One region of the Bradyrhizobium sp. i1.15.2 genome, then DNA from elsewhere that is predicted to be linked to it. Evidence: riboswitches for the same ligand, from Rfam matches in the RefSeq annotation. Region 1 holds a riboswitch; the other holds the start of a gene.
What was found. A riboswitch is a leader RNA that binds a small molecule or an ion and turns the genes downstream of it on or off. The one in region 1 is predicted to bind S-adenosylmethionine.
Positions count from the first base shown of each region.

Region 2: it holds a riboswitch for S-adenosylmethionine, as region 1 does, so the genes downstream of both, ABIB80_RS02335 (O-succinylhomoserine sulfhydrylase) here and metX (homoserine O-acetyltransferase MetX) in region 1, are expected to answer to the same signal.

Region 1 is NZ_JBEPRQ010000001.1:79,614-89,201, forward strand. Features, by position in the region: gene clpB (ATP-dependent chaperone ClpB) at 1-1,206, opposite strand, end outside; gene ABIB80_RS00395 (MOSC domain-containing protein) at 1,463-2,251, shown strand; gene ABIB80_RS00400 (TIGR02594 family protein) at 2,364-3,185, opposite strand; gene ABIB80_RS00405 (alpha/beta fold hydrolase) at 3,395-4,258, shown strand; gene metW (methionine biosynthesis protein MetW) at 4,381-5,043, opposite strand; gene metX (homoserine O-acetyltransferase MetX) at 5,059-6,261, opposite strand; SAM riboswitch at 6,352-6,431, opposite strand; gene ABIB80_RS00420 (chorismate mutase) at 6,636-7,484, shown strand; gene hisC (histidinol-phosphate transaminase) at 7,519-8,613, shown strand; gene ABIB80_RS00430 (prephenate/arogenate dehydrogenase family protein) at 8,610-9,548, shown strand.
Region 2 is NZ_JBEPRQ010000001.1:478,072-487,659, reverse strand. Features, by position in the region: gene ABIB80_RS02370 (aspartate aminotransferase family protein) at 1-830, shown strand, start outside; gene argF (ornithine carbamoyltransferase) at 830-1,777, shown strand; gene ABIB80_RS02360 (Hsp33 family molecular chaperone) at 1,928-2,947, shown strand; gene apaG (Co2+/Mg2+ efflux facilitator ApaG/CorD) at 2,997-3,401, opposite strand; gene ABIB80_RS02350 (OpgC domain-containing protein) at 3,595-4,860, shown strand; gene ABIB80_RS02345 (SGNH/GDSL hydrolase family protein) at 4,860-5,639, shown strand; gene ABIB80_RS02340 (SGNH/GDSL hydrolase family protein) at 5,652-6,644, shown strand; gene ABIB80_RS02335 (O-succinylhomoserine sulfhydrylase) at 6,767-7,963, opposite strand; SAM riboswitch at 8,034-8,113, opposite strand; gene ABIB80_RS02330 (2'-deoxycytidine 5'-triphosphate deaminase) at 8,194-9,330, shown strand; gene ABIB80_RS02325 (PAS domain-containing protein) at 9,508-9,588, shown strand, end outside.

The sequences.
Region 1 (9,588 bases):
CCGCGCGGCCGCCTCGTCCATGAGGTCGATGGCCTTGTCCGGCAGGAAGCGGTCGGTGATGTAGCGGTTGGACAGCGTCGTGGCGGCGACCAGCGCGGAATCGGTGATCCGCACGCCATGGTGCTGCTCGTACTTGTCCTTCAGCCCGCGCAGAATCGAGATCGTATCCTCCACCGAGGGCTCGCTGACGAAGATTGGCTGGAAACGCCGCGCCAACGCCGCGTCCTTTTCGACGTGCTTCTGGTACTCGTCGAGCGTGGTCGCGCCGATGCAGTGCAGCTCGCCGCGGGCGAGCGCAGGCTTGAGCAGGTTGGACGCGTCCATCGCGCCGTCGCCCTTGCCGGCGCCGATCAGCGTGTGCATCTCGTCGATGAACAGGACGAAATTGCCCTCGCTCCCGGTCACCTCCTGCAGCACGGCCTTCAGCCGTTCCTCGAACTCGCCGCGATATTTTGCACCTGCAATCAGCGAGCCGAGATCGAGCGACAGCAGCTTCTTGTCCTTCAGGCTCTCCGGCACGTCCCCGTTGACGATGCGCAGCGCCAGACCCTCGGCGATGGCGGTCTTGCCGACGCCGGGCTCTCCGATCAGGACGGGATTGTTCTTGGTCCGGCGCGACAGCACCTGGATCGTGCGGCGGATCTCCTCGTCGCGGCCGATGACCGGATCGAGCTTGCCGTCGCGCGCCGCCTGGGTGAGGTCGCGGGCATATTTCTTCAGCGCGTCGTAGGCGTTCTCGGCCGTCGCGGAATCCGCGGTGCGGCCCTTGCGCAGCGCTTCGATCGCCGCGTTGAGGTTTTGCGGGGTGACGCCGCCCTTGGCCAGGATCGCACCCGCCTCGCTGGTCTTCTCCAGCGCGAGGCCGAGCAGCAACCGCTCGACCGTGACAAAGCTGTCGCCGGCCTTCTCGCCGGCCTTCTCAGCCGCGTCGAAGGTGCGGGCGAGCTCGGGCGCCAGATAGATCTGGCCGGCTCCGCCGCCAGAGACCTTCGGCACCTTGTTCAGGGCGTCCTCGGTCGCCTTCAGGATTGCGCGGGAATTGCCGCCGGCGCGGTCGATCAGGCCGGCAGCGAGGCCTTCATTGTCGTCCAGCAGCACTTTCAGGACGTGCAGGGTCGAAAACTGCTGGTGCCCTTCGCGCACCGCAAGCGACTGCGCAGACTGGACGAAGCCCCTGGAGCGTTCGGTATATTTCTCGATGTTCATATCTTCTCTGTCCCTCGGCCTGCCCCTGGAGCCCTCTAAGGCACTCCAAACGGCATCTTCATTGGGTTTCCGATGACCGCATTGACGTTTCTCAACCGGCAACGGTCGTTATCAGCCGGCGCTGGCGCCGGCCTGACCCAGATGTGGGAAGCGAGGCCTCGGACCGGAAGAGGCGAGTTCACAATTTCGTGCGCGGATCCGCCCGCTTGGCGCCGGTGGGCCGAATCCCCTAAGTAGCGGCATGACACCGAGCGCAATGACAGCCAGCCAGACTGCCGAGATCGCCGGCCTCTACCGCTATCCGATCAAGGGCCTGACGCCGGAGCCCCTGCCCCGCGTCTCCCTGCGGACCGGCCAGACCCTGCCCGCCGACCGCCGCTACGCCATCGAGAACGGCCCCAGCGGCTTCGACCCGGAAGAGCCGCAGTGGAAGCCAAAGATCCAGTTCCTGATGCTGGCGCGCAATGAGCGGCTGGCTTCGCTCGACAGCCGGTTCGGGGACGCGACCCATCGCCTGACCATCCGCAAGGACGGCCAGATCGTCGCCAGCGGCGATCTCGAGACCGCCGCCGGACGCGCCGCCATCGAGGACTATTTCAGGGAAAACTTTCAGCCGGAGCTGAAGGGCCCGCCCAAGGTCCTGTCCGGCCGCGACCACAGCTTTTCCGACGTCGCCCGCAAGGTCGTGTCCATCATCAATCTCGACAGCGTCCGCGCGCTCGAGACCATGCTCGGCGGCGCAGCCGTCCACCCGCTACGCTTCCGCGCCAATCTTTACGTGAAGAGCTGGCCGGCCTGGTCCGAGCTCGACCTCGTCGGCCAGACGCTGGCGATCGGACAGGCCCGGCTGAAAGTGGTCAAGCGCATCAAGCGCTGCCCGGCCACCAATGTCGATCCTCAGACCGCCAGGCGCGATCTCGAAATCCCGGCCACGCTCTCGAGCAATCTCGGCCACATGGACTGCGGCATCTATGCCGAGGTGATCGCCGACGGCGACATCGGCGTGGGCGACGCGGTTGCGGTGGAACAGCCGAAGCTGGTGTGACGGGGCGCTTTCTCGGCAAACTCCGTCATTGCGAGGAGCGAAGCGACGAAGCAATCCAGACTGTCTCCGCGAGGGATTCTGGATTGCTTCGCTGCGCTCGCAATGACGCACCTCAATTCGGCATCACATAGGCGTAGATCCGGCCGCGCGAGATCGGCGCTTCGCGGACGCGGTTGCCGTTGTTGCCGGAGATCATGATCGGATTGCCCTGCGCGTCGACGCCGGTGATGATGCCGACATGACCGCCCCGGCCGCCGCGCGACATGACCGCGATGGCGCCGACCTGAGGACCGGAGACACGCGTGCCGTAATGCGCGAACGAGTTCGCCAAGTCGGAGCCGGTGCCACGGTGACCGGTTTTCTCAAGCACCATGTTCATGAACCGCGCGCACCACAGGCTACCGCGGCCGGTCGGATTGCCGCCGACATAGCGGCGTGCCTCGGACACGAGGCCCGACCCGCCGCCGAAGCCGCCGCTGCTCGTCGCGGTATTGGCCACGCCGCCAACATTCGCGTTAGTGGTCATCCCACCGCCACGCCTCATGGTTCGACGGCTGGCGCGCGTGGTCATCCCACCGCTATCGCTGGTAACCATTCCAGCGTTGCCGCTCTTGGCCATTCCACCGCCGCCGCTCATAGCCATTCCACCGCTGCCGCTCGTGGCGATGCCGCCGCTATTGGCGTTCGGGTCATAGCTGGCGAAGGTGTTGCCGAAGCCGCTCGCCTGCAATTGCGCCGCGCCGCGCTCGAAGCGCGAACTGCGTGCATGCCGGTAATGATGATGTCTGCTGGCGTGATGCGCGTAAGCGTGCCGCTCTGCGCTATGACGATGAGGTCGTGCTGACGCCGGAGAGATGAGCGCGGCGACCGCCGCGAAGGAAACAGCCAGCGCGACGACACAGCGCGACAGGCGAGACGCAAACAACTCGAACATTCTTCATCCTTCGTTGACACCCCCACTTCCCAATCGGCCCGTGCGGTGGCCGACATCCGCGGGCTGTATCAGTATCCTGATGTGGCGAGAACAAGACGCGGTCGCGGAGATTTTGGACGATGATTAAGATGATTAATAAGTGTTAGGTTCGTATGCGCTAACCGCAGGACGGCATTCCAATGTCGCAGCCACCTCTGGGAGAAAACCGGATGCCTCACGCCCTCACGAAGGACAATTGCCGCCTCTATTTCGAACAAGCAGGCACGGGCACGCCAATACTTTTTCTGCACGAATTCGCCGCCGACTACACCAATTGGGAGCCGCAGATGCGCTACTTCTCGCGCGGCCATCGCTGCATCACCTATTCCGCGCGCGGCTACACGCCATCGGACGTGCCTGATGGCGAGGTCTACGGCTACACGCATTTCTACACCGATGCGCTCGCGGTGCTCGATCATCTGAAGATCGATCGCGCGCACTTCGTCGGCCTCTCGATGGGCGCCTATTCATCGCTCCAGATCGGGCTCAACGCGCCCCAACGTGCCCTGTCGATGACGCTCGCCGGCGTCGGCTCAGGCTCGGAGATCGAGAACCTCGACGCCTGGCGCCAGCAGTGCCGCGCCAACGCGGAGCAATTCGAGATGCTCGGCTCGGCCGAAGTCGCAAAGGTCACGCGCGAGGCGCCGAGCCGGATTCCCTTCCTGGTGAAGGACCCGCGCGGCCACGCCGATTTCTACGCCGCCCTGGCGCGGCACGACGCCAAGGGATCGGCGCGGACGATGCGCGGCTTCCAGGCCGGCCGTCCCTCGATCTTTACGATGACAGACGCGATCAGAGCCGCCACGACGCCGGCACTCATCATCTGCGGCGACGAGGACGATCCGTGCGTCGGCGCAAGCCTGTTCCTGAAGAAGCACCTGCCTGCGGCAGGGCTCGCCATGTTTCCGAAGTCCGGCCACGTGCTCAATCTCGAAGAGCCCGCGCTGTTCAACGAAACGGTGGAACGGTTCGTCACGCTGGTAGAAGCGGGACGATGGCCGGCGCGCGATGCGCGGTCGTTGCCGGCGCATTAGCGCGAAGACGTCATCACAGGCTCCGTCGCGTAGCCCGGATGGAGCGAAAGCGTAATCCGGGGCCTTCGCCTCCGCGGATAGAATCCCGGATTGCGCTACGCTTCATCCGGGCTACGGGAATCCTATTTCCTGCCGCCTCGCGTCAGCAAGAACACGCCCTGCTCGCCGAACAGATTCCACACCCACCAGGGCATCCGCAGCCGCAGCGGGCGGCCGTAGAGGTCGAGCGCCTCGGCACGTTCCATCTTGACGTCGATCGCGTCGCAGAGCTCGACGAAATCCTTGATGGTGCAGAAATGGATGTTGGCGGTGTCATACCAGCTTGCCGGCAGATTCTCCGTGCGCGGCATGTGGCCGCCGATCAGGAGCTGGAGCCGCATCTTCCAGAAGCCGAAATTCGGGAACGACACGATGGCGCGGCGGCCGATGCGCAGCAAATTCTCCAGCACCACTTTCGGCTGCCGGGTCGCCTGCAACGTCTGCGACAGGATCACGTAGTCGAAGGCGTCATCGGGATAATTCACGAGATCGGTGTCGGCATCGCCCTGCACCACCGCAAGACCCTTGGCGACGCAGCGGTTGACGCCCTCGCGTGACAGCTCGATGCCGCGGCCGTCGATGCCGCGGGTCTCCAGCAGCTGGAGCAGGTCGCCCTCGCCACAGCCGACGTCGAGCACCTTCGAGCCCGGCTTGACCATCTCGGCCACCAGCACATGGTCGGCGCGAAAATCGCCGGGCTGCCCGGTCGCAAGGCCGCCCAGCGGCAGCGCTTCCTGTACAGACATGACTAGCCGTCCTTGTTAAGCAGTCTTGGCAGTGAGCCCGCGCGCCTTGCCTGCCGACTGCAGGAAGGCACGGGCAATGTCGAAGAACTCGGGCACGTCGAGCAGGAACGCGTCGTGACCGCGATCGGTCTCGATCTCGGCGAAGGACACCCGCGCGCTCGACGCATTCAGGGCGTGCACCAGCGCGCGCGATTCCGAGGTCGGGAACAGCCAGTCGCTGGTGAAAGAAACCACGCAGAAGCGGGTCTGGATTCCCGCGAACGCCTTCGCCAGCACGCCGCCATGGTCGCCGGCGATGTCGAAATAATCCATCGCGCGGGTCAGATAGAGATAGGAGTTGGCGTCGAAGCGCTCGACAAAGGATGAGCCCTGGTAGCGCAGATAGGACTCGACCTGGAAGTCGGCGTCGAACGAGAAGGTCGGCAGCTCGCGGTCCTGCATGCGCCGGCCGAATTTTCGATGCAGCGCGGCGTCCGAAAGATAGGTGATGTGCGCCGCCATCCTAGCGACAGCGAGCCCGCGATGCGGATGGATGCCGTGATCGGCATAGCCGCCTTGGTGCCAGTCGGGATCGGCCATCACCGCCTGACGGCCAAGCTCGTGGAACGCGATGTTCTGCGCCGAATGTCGTGTCGAGCAGGCAATCGCCAGCGCGGAGAATACCCGAGTCGGATACGCCGCAGTCCATTGCAGCACTTGCATGCCGCCCATCGAGCCGCCGACGACTGCGAACAGCGTGTCGATGCCGAGCCGGTCGATCAGCATCGCCTGCGCGCGCACCATGTCGGGGATGGTGATGACGGGGAAATCGAGGCCCCAAACCTTGCCCGTCGCGGGATTGATCGAAGCCGGACCGGTCGAGCCCATGCAGCCGCCGATCACGTTGGAGCAGATGATAAAATACTCGCTGGGATCGAGCGGTCGGCCGGGGCCGACCAAGGTCTCCCACCAGCCGGGCTTGCCGGTGACAGGGTGCACATTGGCGACGTGCTGGTCGCCGGTCAGCGCATGGCAGATCAGGATCGCATTGGAGCGATCGGCATTGAGCTCGCCGTAGGTTTGGTAGGCGATCTGGAACGGGCTGAGATCGACACCGCAATCGAGCTGCAGCGGCTGCTTCGTGCCGAACTGCGCAACCTGCGAGCTCGGACGATCCACCTCGTGCGACCGCTCGTCGGCAGTGATCGCGGGACTGGGAATTGACTGGACGCCAACCATCTGACCATCGACCTCGTTTGCGATCGTAGAAGTGACCGCATTGACATCAGGCCATGAAAAACCCGGCCTGAACGATAGGTTCGGCCGGGATCGAAAGGGTCCCCGGCCTGTTTAGCGAGTTTTTTAACGTGGCTGCAAGCCGGCCGGCTCAAATGACCACGGAACGGATAAAAACTACCGTCTTGGACGGTTTTCGTCAAGTCGCGGCCCGGATCGACCAAATTCGCCTGCCGCGCCGCCGGCGGAAAGGGCCCGATTTCCCTTTGCATTTCTCTTTGCTTTCGCAGCCCCGACTGCCTAATCAGGACATCCATCGTAGCGGTGACGGCTCGACTGATCCGCATTGGAACGCCCCTCAACAGCACCTGTCAGACATGTCCCAACGTCCGCCCGCGCCACCATCGCTCCAGGAATTGCGCAAGGAGATCGACGCGATCGACGAGGGCATGCATCGCCTGCTGATGCAGCGCGGCGACATCATCGACCGCCTGATCCAGGTGAAGCAGACCCAGGAGGTCGGCTCGGCGTTCCGTCCCGCGCGCGAGGCCGCCATGATGCGTGACCTCGTCCAGCGCCATCGCGGCATCCTGCCGCTCGACACGGTCGAGAGCATCTGGCGCGTGATCATCGCGACGTTCACTTACGTCCAGGCGCCATTCTCGGTGCACGCCGACATCTCGGCAAGCGAGCCGGCCATGCGCGATTCCGCGCGATTCCATTTCGGCTTCACCGTGCCTTACGTCGCGCATTTCAGCGCGCAGGCGGCGGTCGAGGCCGTCGCGAAATCCAAGGGCGACCTTGCGCTGGTCTCGGCAACCTCGAGCCGCACGCCGTGGTGGCTGTCGCTGGAAGAAGCCGGCGCGCCAAAGATCATCGCGCGGCTACCCTTTGTCGAGCGCGCCGACCATCCGGCGGCGTTGCCGGTGTTCGCGGTCTCGCGCGTCGCCGACAGCGCCCTGGTGACGGAGGTCGAGACCTTCAGCGTACGCGTGTCAGGGTGGAACGCCGAAGTTGCGCGCGCCCTGTCGCCGCTCGCCGAGATCGTGGCGGTGCCCGACACCGCCTTCGACGGCGCCGCGCTGCTGGTCTCGGTCACCGCGACGAGCAGCCTCGACAAGATCAAGGCTGCCCTGATCGAAGCGGGGGCCTCGGTGCGCTCCACGGCCCTCGTCGGCAGCCACGCAACGCGCTATACGGTGCCCCCGACCGGGCCGAAATCGTAAGTCGCGAACCGCTTAAGCCACTCCGGAGTTGAAGATGTCCCGCCCAGTGCCGAATCCCGGCATTCTCGATATTGCGCCCTATACGCCCGGCAAGACTCCGGTGGCGGAGCCCGGTCGCAAGGTGTTCAAGCTCTCGGCCAACGAGACGCCGTTCGGGCCCTCGCCGAAGGCGATCGAGGCGTTCAAGAACGTGGCGGATCACCTGGAAGACTATCCGGAAGGGACCTCGCGCGTGCTGCGCGAAGCGATCGGGCGCACCTTCGGGCTCGACCCCAACCGCATCATCTGCGGCGCCGGCTCGGACGAGATCCTCAATCTGCTCGCCCACACCTATCTCAGCCATGGCGACGAGGCGATCTCGACCACGCACGGCTTCCTGGTCTACCCGATCGCAACCATGGCGGTCGGCGCCAGGAACGTCGTCGCGGCGGAGAAGAACCTCACCGCGGATGTAGACGCCATCCTGAAAGCCGTCACGCCGCGCACAAAACTGGTCTGGCTCGCCAACCCCAACAACCCGACCGGCACCTATCTGCCGTTCGACGAGGTCAAGCGCCTGCGCGCCGGCCTGCCCTCGCACGTGCTGCTGGTGCTGGACGCAGCCTATTGCGACTACGTCTCGCGCAACGATTACGAGATGGGGATCGAGCTGGTGGCGACCACCGAGAACACGGTCGTGACCCACACGTTCTCCAAGATCCATGGTCTTGCGGCGCTGCGGATCGGCTGGATGTTCGGCCCCGAACACATCATCGACGCGGTCAACCGCATCCGCGGTCCCTTCAACGTGTCGACGCCGGCGATGTACGCTGCCGTTGCCGCGATCGAGGACACCGCGCATCAGGCGATGTCGAAGCAGTTCACCGAGACCTGGCGCAACTGGCTGACCGAGGAGATCGGCAAGCTCGGCCTGAAGGTGACGCCGAGCGTCGCCAATTTCGTGCTGATCCATTTCCCGACGGAGGGAAAGACCTCGGACGCAGCCGACGCCTTCCTCACCAAGCGCGGGCTGGTGCTGCGCGGCTTGAAGAACTACGGCCTGCCGCATTCGTTGCGCATGACCATCGGCACCGAGGAGGCCAACCGCCTCGTCGTCGAGGGCCTGCGCGACTTCATGGCCGGAACATGAGCGCGACCTCGCACTTCGAGCGCGTCGCGCTGATCGGCTTCGGCTTGATCGGCGGCTCGATCGCGCGCGCTGCGAAGCTCCAGGGCTTGGCTGGCGAGATCGTTACCACCGCGCGCTCGGAGAAGACGCGCGCACGCGTGATGGAGCTCGGCATTGTCGATCAGGTCGTGGCGACCAATGCGGAAGCGGTGAAGGATGCCGATCTCGTCATCCTCTGCATTCCCGTCGGCGCCTGCGGGCCGGTGGCGCAGGAAATCGCCGCCTATCTCAAGCCCGGCGCGATCATCTCCGACGTCGGCTCGGTCAAGGGCGCCATCGTCAGGGATATGGCGCCGCATCTGCCGAAAGGCATCCATTTCGTGCCGGCGCATCCCGTCGCAGGCACCGAGCATTCGGGCCCCGATTCGGGCTTCGCCGAGCTCTTCATCAACCGCTGGTGCATCCTCACCCCACCGGAGGGCGTCGATGCGGCTGCCACCGATCGCCTGCGTGCGTTCTGGGCGGCGATGGGTGCCAAGGTCGAAATCATGACGCCGGATCATCATGATCTCGTGCTCGCGATCACCAGCCATCTGCCGCATCTGATCGCCTACACCATCGTCGGCACCGCCGACGAACTGGCGCAGGTGACGGAGTCCGAGGTCATCAAGTTCTCCGCCGGCGGCTTTCGCGATTTCACCCGCATCGCCGCCTCCGATCCGACGATGTGGCGCGACGTCTTCCTCGCCAACAAGGAAGCCGTGCTGGAGATGCTCGGCACCTTCACCGAGGATCTGGCAAAGCTCACCCGCGCGATCCGCCGCGGCGACGGCGAGGCGCTGTTCGACCACTTCACCCGCACCCGCGCCATCCGCCGCGGCATTGTCGAGATCGGCCAGGATTCGGCGGCGCCCGACTTCGGCCGGCCGCATGCGCAGCTCGGCAACAAGCCGTAGCACTGAAGTAGCCCGGATGGAGCGCAAGCGTAATCCGGGA
Region 2 (9,588 bases), 400 kb from region 1:
GCATGATCACCTTCGAAGGCGCCTTCCATGGCCGCACGCTGGCGACGCTGGCCGCGACGGGTTCGGCAAAATATCTCGAAGGTTTCGGCCCACCCATGGAGGGCTTCGACCAGGTTGCGCATGGCGATCTCGAGGCAGTGAAAAAGGCGATCGGTCCGCAGACCGCCGGCATCCTGATCGAGCCGATCCAGGGCGAGGGCGGTGTGCGTTCGGCAACGCCTGCCTTCCTGAGGGCGTTGCGCCAGCTCTGCGACGAGCGCGGCCTGTTGCTCGCCTTCGACGAGGTGCAGACCGGCATGGGCCGCACCGGCGATCTGTTCGCGTACCGCCGCCTTGGCGTCGAACCCGACGTGATGTCGCTGGCCAAGGCGCTCGGCGGCGGCTTCCCGATCGGCGCCTGCCTTGCGACCGCGGAAGCGGCGTCCGGCATGACGCCGGGCTCGCACGGCTCGACCTTCGGCGGCAATCCGCTCGCGATCGCGGCGGCGAATGCCGTGCTCGACGTCATGCTCAAGCCCGGCTTCTTCGACCACGTGCAGAGGATGTCGCTGCTGCTCAAGCAGAAGCTCGCCTCCGTGATCGACCGTCATGGCGATGTCGTCAGCGAAGTGCGCGGCGAGGGCCTCCTGATCGGCATCAAGGCCGTGGTGCCTTCCGGCGATCTCGTTGCCGCCTTGCGCGCCGAAAAGCTGCTCACCGTCGGCGCCGGTGACAATGTCGTGCGTTTCCTGCCGCCTTTGATCGTCACCGAGGCCGAGATCGAGGACAGCGTCGGGCGGCTCGAGCGCGCCTGCACGGCGTTGTCCGGCAACAAGCGGGCGGCAAGCTGATGAGCAAGTCGCCCGATAATACACCCAAGAAAACACCGAAGCACTTCCTCGATATCAACGAGCTGCCGCTGTCGGAGCTCAAGCGCATGCTGGCCGCGTCCTCCGCGATGAAGGCGAAGCAGAAGGCGCATCAGCCGGTCAGGCCGCTCGAAGGCAAGACGCTGGCGATGATCTTCGAGCGGCCCTCGACGCGGACGCGGGTGTCGTTCGATGTCGCCATGCGCCAGCTCGGCGGCGAGCCCATCATGCTCACAGGCGCCGAGATGCAGCTCGGTCGCGGCGAGACCATCGCCGACACCGCGCGGGTGCTGTCGCGCTATGTCGACGCCATCATGATCCGCATCCTCAATCACGATGCGCTGCTGGAGCTTGCGGCAAACGCCACCGTGCCCGTCATCAACGGCCTGACGCGGCGCTCGCATCCCTGCCAGGTGATGGCCGACCTCATGACCTACGAGGAACATCGCGGCCCGATCGAGGGCAAGACGGTGGCCTGGACCGGCGACGACAATAACGTGCTGGCGTCCTGGGCGCACGCCGCCGAGCGCTTCAAGTTCCAGCTCAATGTCGCGACGCCTCCGGAGCTCGCGCCGAAAAAAGCGATGCGCGACTTCATCAAGGCGACCGGCGCGCCGATCATGCTCGGCACGGATGCCGAAGCCGCCGTGAAGGGCGCCGATTGTGTCGTGACCGACACCTGGGTGTCGATGGGCGACAAGGAAGGCGAGCACCGCCACAACGTGCTCAAGCCCTATCAGGTCAATGCCCAGCTGATGTCGCTGGCCAAGCCCGATGCGCTGTTCATGCACTGCCTGCCCGCCCATCGCGGCGAGGAGGTCACCGACGAGGTGATCGACGGTCCGCAATCCGTCGTATTCGACGAGGCCGAAAACCGCCTGCACGCGCAGAAGGGCATTCTGGCCTGGTGCTTCGACGCGGTGAAGTAACGCGGGCCGGTGAAGTAGCTTTGGATCGTCGTCCTGGCTTTCGCCAGGACGACACCGAGTTTGCCGTGCTTGCGTACGATCCGTTCTGCATTCCGGACCACAGCCCTCACCCCCCTTCCAATTCCGCCTTCCGACCCCAGATAAAGCGCCATGGTTTCCCAATCCCCTGACATGAAAACCGGGCTCGAGGGCCCGGTTCGCGCGCCATCCGCGGTTCCGATCGACGACGCCGTGCTGCCTTACGAGGTCGACGCGCTTGATGTGCGCGGTCGGTTGGTGCGGCTTGGTCCGGCGCTCGACGAAATCCTGACCAAGCACGATTACCCGGCGCCGGTCGGCAAGCTGCTCGGCGAGGCCATCGTGCTGACCACGCTGCTCGGCTCGTCGCTGAAGTTCGAAGGCCGCTTCATCCTCCAGGCCCAGACCGACGGTCCTGTGTCGTTCCTGGTCGTGGACTATCAGGCGCCGGATCGCCTGCGCGCCTATGCGCGCTATGATGCCGCGCGCCTCGGCGAAGTCCAGGATTCCGGCAAGACTTCCGGCGCGCTGCTGGGCCACGGTCATCTGGCCATGACCATCGACCAGGGCCCCGACATGAGCCGCTACCAGGGCCTGGTCGCGCTCGACGGCGGCAGCCTCGAAGACGCCGCTCACGAATATTTCCTGCGCTCCGAGCAGATCCCGACACGCGTGCGTCTCGCCGTGGGCGAGGAGTGGCGTTCGAACGACGGCGGCAAGCATCGCTGGCGTGCCGGCGGCATGCTGATGCAGTTCCTGCCGAAGGCGCCCGAGCGCGCGCGGCAGGCCGATCTGCATCCCGGCGATGCGCCCGAGGGCGTCGAGGTCCATGCCGTCGCTGAAGACGATGCCTGGGTCGAGGCGCGCTCGCTGATCGAAACCGTCGAAGACGTCGAGCTGATCGATCCCGAGCTGTCCGGCGAGCGGTTGCTCTACCGTCTCTTCCACGAACGCGGCGTGCGCGTGTTCAATCCGCTGCCCTTGAAGGCGCAATGCTCCTGCTCGCGCGATGCGGTGGCATCGATGCTGAAGAGCTTTTCGTCCGACGACCGTGCCGCAATGGTCAAGGACGACAAGGTCGTCGTGACCTGCGAGTTCTGCAGCTCGGTGTACGAGTTCACACCGGATGAGGCGGGCGTCGAGGACGCGTAGCGCGGTGCCGTAGGGTGGGCAAAGCGAAGCGTGCCCACCATTTCCAGCGCTAGTTCAACACCCGCTTGTTATCCGGGCTGTCCAGCGAGAACGTCGGCACGTCGATCTCGAAGCGTTCGCCGCTTGCGCTGACCATCTGGTAGCGGCCGGTCATGAAGCCCGAGGCGGTCGTGAGCGGCACGCCGGAGGTGTATTCGAAGCGTTCGCCGGGCGCGAGCGTCGGCTGCTCGCCGACGACGCCCTCGCCTTTCACCTCCTGCTGCCGGCCGGTGGCATCGGTGATGATCCAGTGCCGCGTCTTGAGCTGCACGGTCTCATCGCCGGAATTGGTGATGACGATGGTGTAGGCCCAGAAATAACGGGAGCGGTCGGCCGACGACTGCTCCGGAACAAAGTTCGGCTCGACGGTCACTTCGATCTGGCGGGTCACGGCGCGGTACATGATTGCCATCATACCGAAAACCGCCCGGGAACCAAACGCCGGAGGCGGCCTTGGCGACATCGTCCCGCCTGAATTCGCAGGGAAGTACACGTCCAAGTGTAGGTCCAAACGTACTTGCATGTGATCCGGTGGCTTTGCGAGATGACGGCCGGACCGGTACACTCCTTGCCACGTCGCGATTTGCGGAAGGGTTTTTAGGCCCCCGATGACTATTGCCGACCAAGTGACGGGATCGACGATCGCGGGAACCGCTAAACCTGTGGAGGTCAAGTCCGCGGGGGCAAAGCGGCGCGCGGCCGCGCCGGCCATTTCGCTGCCCGCCATCGGGGAGCGCGAGCTCCGGCTCGACCTGTTCCGCGGCCTTGCGCTGTGGCTGATCTTCATCGACCATTTGCCGCCGAGCCTTCTGACCTGGTTCACGATCCGCAATTACGGCTTCAGCGACGCCACCGAGATCTTCATCTTCATCTCCGGCTATACCGCCGCCTTCGTGTACGGTCGGGCGATGCTGGAGTCCGGCATTGTCGTCGCCACCGCGCGCATCCTGCGGCGCGTCTGGCAGATCTATGTCGCCCACGTCTTCCTGTTCACGATCTTCCTTGCCGAAATCTCCTACGTCGCGACCAGGTTCGAGAACCCGCTCTACACCGAAGAGATGGGCATCATGGATTTCCTCAAGCAGCCCGACGTGACGATCGTGCAGGCGCTGCTGCTGCGCTTCCGTCCGGTCAACATGGACGTGCTGCCGCTCTATATCGTGCTGATGCTGGCGCTGCCCTTGATCCTGTGGCTGATGAAATGGCGCCCCGACGTGACGCTCGGCCTCTCGGTCGCGCTCTACGCGGTGACCTGGGAATACGACCTCTATCTGTCCGCCTATCCGAACGGCTTCTGGGCCTTCAATCCCTTCGCCTGGCAATTGCTGTTCGTGTTCGGGGCATGGTGCGCGCTCGGGGGTGCGCGACGCATGTCGCGCATTCTGGCTTCGCGGGTGACGATGTGGATCGCGATCGCCTATCTGGTCGCGGCATTCTACGTGACGCTGACCTGGTATGTGCCGCAGCTCTCCCATTTCATGCCGAAGCGGCTCGAGCAGTGGATGTATCCGATCGACAAGGCCGACCTGGACGTGCTGCGCTTCACGCATTTCCTGGCGCTGGCCGCGCTCACCGTACGCGTCCTGCCGCGGGACTGGCCGGGCCTGAAATCGCCATGGCTGCGGCCGCTGATCCTGTGCGGCTCGCATTCCCTGGAGATATTCTGTCTCGGCGTCTTCCTCGCCTTTGCCGGCCATTTCATCCTGGCCGAGGTCTCGGGCGGCCCGGTCATGCATGCGCTAATTAGTCTCTCCGGAATTCTGATCATGTGGGCCATGGCCTGGCTGATTTCGTGGTACAAGCGGGTGGCTGACAAGAGCGGTTCGAAAACCAAAAGCGCCGTCGGCAGCGCCGATATGGCGGGAGGGGGCTGATGAAGGCGAAGGTTTTCCTGAGCCTGATCCTGCTGTGCGGTGGTCTCGCCGCGCCTCCGGCGCGCGCGGACGATGCTGCGCCGGCTGCTTCAGCCGCGCCCGCAGCCTGTGAAGTGCCGTCCTATCTGCTCACCAGCGAAAGCCAGCTTCCCAAGGTCGCCGATGCCGTGAAGGCCGGCAAGCCGCTCGAAATCCTGGTCATCGGCAGTCGCTCGACCACAATTCCGGCTTCCGAGGACGCCTCTTATCCGGCGCGGATGCAGGCCATTCTGAAGGACAAGCTGTCGCCGTCCGAGATAGTCCACGTCTCCGTAGAAATACAGAGCAAGAAAACGGCCGAGGAGGCGGCCGCCAGTTTCGTTAAGCTGATGGAAGCAAAAGCACCTACTTTGGTTATCTGGCAGACCGGGACTGTCGATGCTATCCGAGCCATCGATCCCGATGATTTTCGCGGCGCAGTGACCGGAGGGGTTGTTGCGCTGCAAAAGGCAGGGGCTGACGTCGTCTTGATGAACTTGCAGTACAGTCCGCGTACCGAAACCATGATCTCGGTGCCGCCATACCTCGACAATATGCGGGTGGTGGCGCAGGAGCACGATATTCCGCTGTTCGATCGTTTCGCGATCATGCGGCAGTGGAATGACCAGGGGCAGTTCGACCTGTTCAGCCCGTCGCGCGGGCCTGAGCTGGCGAAGCAGGTCCATGATTGCCTTGGCCGGGCGTTGGCACAGTTCGTGATCGACGCTGCGCATCTGGAGCCGGCCCAGCAGCAAAATTGAGGTCTAGCGTTAATGAGTTCTCTCCGCCCTTTTTGCCTGACGGCATGGCTGGCTGCGCCTGCAGCAGCGGTGCTGCTGTTGCTGAGTCCGGCCTGGCAATCGCACGCGCAGACGCAGGGCGCGCAGGCAACGCCGGCCCCGCAGCAGTCGGCTAATCCGGCTCCCGCTTCACCGTCCCAGACGACCGTCGCAGCGACGTCCCCCGACCAGCGCGGCATCACGGCGCGCGCCATCGACAAGGTGAAGCAGGTCGCGAAATCCGCCGGCGACGTCTTCAGCCGCGTGCCCTGCCTGTCGCCGAAGGGCGGCGCTAAGGCGATGGGCTCGCTGCCGCATGTCGCGGGCAAGCTCGTCGCCGGCCAGCCCGTCGTCATCGTCGCATTCGGCTCGTCCTCGACCGCGGGATTCGGTGCGAGCTCGCCGGAGTTCAACTATCCCAATCGTCTTGCCGCGCAGCTGCACCGGCACTATCCGACAGCCGACATCACCGTCGTCAATGCCGGCGTCGGCGGCGAGGACGCGCCCGAGATGATGAAGCGCCTTCAGAAGGAGGTGATCGACGTGCATCCGGATCTGGTGATCTGGCAGGTCGGCACCAATGCGGTGCTGCGCAATCTCGATCCCGGCGATACCGCCAAGCTCGTCGAGGACGGCATCAGCCGCATCCAGGCTGCCGGCGGCACCGACGTCGTGCTGGTCGATCCGCAGTATTCGCCAGCCGTCAACCAGCGCGCCGAGAGCGCCGGCAAGATGGTGAAGCTGCTCGGCAAGGTCGCTGAGCTCCGTCACGTCGGCATCTTCCCGCGCTTCGAGGTGATGCGCGACTGGCACGAGAAGCAATCGCTTCCGGTCGAGAGCTTTGTGATCGCCGACGGCCTGCACATGAACGATTGGGGCTACGCCTGCTTCGCCCAGCTCCTCGGCGACGACATCATCCGCTCCGTCGGCCAGATCAAGCTCGGCGTGAACGTGCCCGCGGACGTGCGGACGTACCGGCCGATGTAGCTTGGTGCCGTAGGGTGGGCAAAGGCGCGCTCTTCGCGCGCCGTGCCCACCATCTATCGGCACCGCGATCGTGAAGGGTGGGCACGCTTCGCTTTGCCCACCCTACGATTCCGAGTGTGTGGCTACGCCTTCTCCAGCGCCGCGGTCAGATCCTCGATTAGATCATCCGCGTGCTCCAGCCCCGCCGAGAAGCGGATGAATCCCTCGCTGATGCCGAGCGCGGCGCGGTCCTCCGGCTTGAGGCGCTGATGCGTCGTGGTGGCGGGGTGCGTGACGAGGCTCTTGGCGTCGCCGAGATTGTTCGAGATCTTGGCAAGCTTGAGCTCGTTGAGCACGCGGAACGCCGCCTGCTTGCCGCCCTTGACCTCGAGGCCGACCAGCGTCGAGCCGCCGCGCATCTGCTTCTTCACCAATGCCGCCTGCGGATGATCGGCGCGGCCGGGAAACACCAGCCGCGAAATCTTCGGATGGCTCGCCAGCACGTCCGCGATGCGCGCGGCCGTCTCGGTCTGCGCGCGCACGCGCACGGCGAGCGTCTCCAGGCCCTTGAGCAGCACCCAGGCGTTGAACGGCGAGATCGACGGGCCGGTCTGGCGCATGAAATTGTGGATGTGCTCGGCGATGAACGCCTCCGAGGACAGGATGATGCCGCCGAGACAGCGGCCCTGGCCGTCGATGTGCTTGGTCGCGGAATAGACCACGACGTCGGCGCCGAGCGCGAGCGGGCTCTGCCAGATCGGCGTGGCGAACACGTTGTCGACGACGAGCCGCGCGCCGCCGCTGTGCGCGATCTCGGCAATGCCGGGAATGTCGAGCACGTCGAGCGTCGGATTGGTCGGGCTCTCCAGGAAAAACGTCTTGGTGTTCGGCTTCATGGCGCGCTGCCACTGGTCAAGATCGAGGCCGTCGACCAGCGTGGTCTCGATGCCGTAGCGCGGCAGCAAATCCTGCACGACGTAGAGACACGAGCCGAACAGCGCGCGCGAGGCCACGACGTGATCGCCGGCCTTCAGCGGCGCCAGGATCGCCGTCGTCACCGCGGCCATGCCGGTCGCGGCGGAACGTGCCGCTTCGGCGCCTTCGAGCTCGATCATGCGGCGCTCGAACATCGCGATGGTCGGATTGGAGTAGCGTGAATAGATGAAGCCGGGGTCCTCGCCCTTGAACCGCGCCTCGCACTCCTCGGCGCTGTTGTAGACGTAGCCCTGGGTCAGGAACAGCGACTCCGAGGTCTCGCCATATTGCGAGCGCAGGGTGCCGGAATGAACCAGGCGAGTTTCGGGACGGTATTGCGCGGTTGGCGCCGGGGACTTCGACATAGGACCTCCTGAAGTGACCATCGAAAATGGCCACAAAAAAACCGGCCTGGAATATTTCCACGGGCCGGGATCACAGAGGTCCCCGGCCTGTTTAGCGACTTATTTAACGTGGCTGCAAGCCGGCCGGCTCAAATCACCACGGGATAAGTCATGCTCATATTCCGCAATGCCCTTTCCGTCAAGACGTCCATCGGATAGCCGTAAAACGCTCATATTTCCCGCATGTCGGGATGTGTTTGATCCCTGATGAGGACCCCGGGTTGACGTTCACGGTCGCCGCCGACGCCAATGGTATCCTGCCCGACCGCATGATTGCGGCGATGGCGGAGGGCGGTCTCATCCTGCCCGCTTACGACTTCGTCGAAAGCCAGATCCAGCCGGCGAGCCTCGATTTGCGTCTCGGCGATATCGCCTATCGCGTTCGCGCCAGCTTCCTGCCTGGTCCCGGCGCCACCGTTGCCGAGCGCATCGACGAATTGAAGCTGCACGAGTTCAGTCTCGCCGACGGCGCGGTGCTGGAGACCAACTGCGTCTACATCGTGCCGCTGCTCGAAAGCCTCGCGTTGCCGCCGGAGATCGTCGCGGCCGCCAACCCGAAGAGCTCGACCGGCCGGCTCGACGTCTTCACCCGCGTGATCGCCGACGGCACCCGCCGCTTCGACATGATCGGTGCCGGCTATCACGGCCCGCTCTATGCCGAGATCAGCCCCAAGACGTTCCCGGTGCTGGTCAGCGAGGGCTCGCGCCTGAGTCAGGTACGCTTCCGCACCGGCGATGCCATCCTCAACATCGACGACCTCGAGGCGCTGCACGCGACCGAACGTCTCGTCGATATCGACGATGCCGATCTCACCGGCGGCGTCGCCGTCTCCGTAGATCTCTCCGGCGAGAAGAGCGGCGGCTTCGTCGGCTACCGCGCCAAGCGCCACACCGGCGTGATCGACGTCGATCGCCGCGCCGGCTATTCCGTCGAGGAGTTCTGGGAGCCGATCTCGGCCCGTCCCGACGGCAGTCTCATCCTCGATCCCGGCGAGTTCTATATCCTGGCGTCGAAAGAGGCGGTGCAGGTGCCGCCCGATTACGCCGCGGAGATGGTGCCGTTCGATCCGCTGGTCGGCGAGTTCCGCGTGCATTATGCCGGATTCTTCGATCCCGGCTTCGGCTATGCCGGCGCCGGCGGGTTGGGGTCGCGCGCCGTGCTCGAAGTGCGCTCGCGCGAGGTGCCGTTCATCCTCGAGCACGGCCAGATCGTCGGCCGCCTCGTCTATGAAAAGATGCTGGCGCGCCCCGACGCCATGTACGGCCAGCGCATCGGCTCAAATTACCAGGCCCAGGGGCTGAAGCTGAGCAAGCATTTCCGGGTGTAGGGATAGGCTCACCTTCCGCTGTCATGCCCCGGCTTGACCGGGGCATCCAGTACGCCGCAGCCTATCGGTTCGATCACATCCGCCTCTGGAATACTGGATCGCCCGATCAAGTCGGGCGATGACACCGAATCTGTGTCAGGATAATAAGCGAATCCGGGCTACGTCCGAGGTGGCGAAATGACAGATCAATCCGAACTCGACGCAAAAATCCTCGACGACGTCGCAGACGCGCTGATCTATTCGGATCGCTCCGGCACG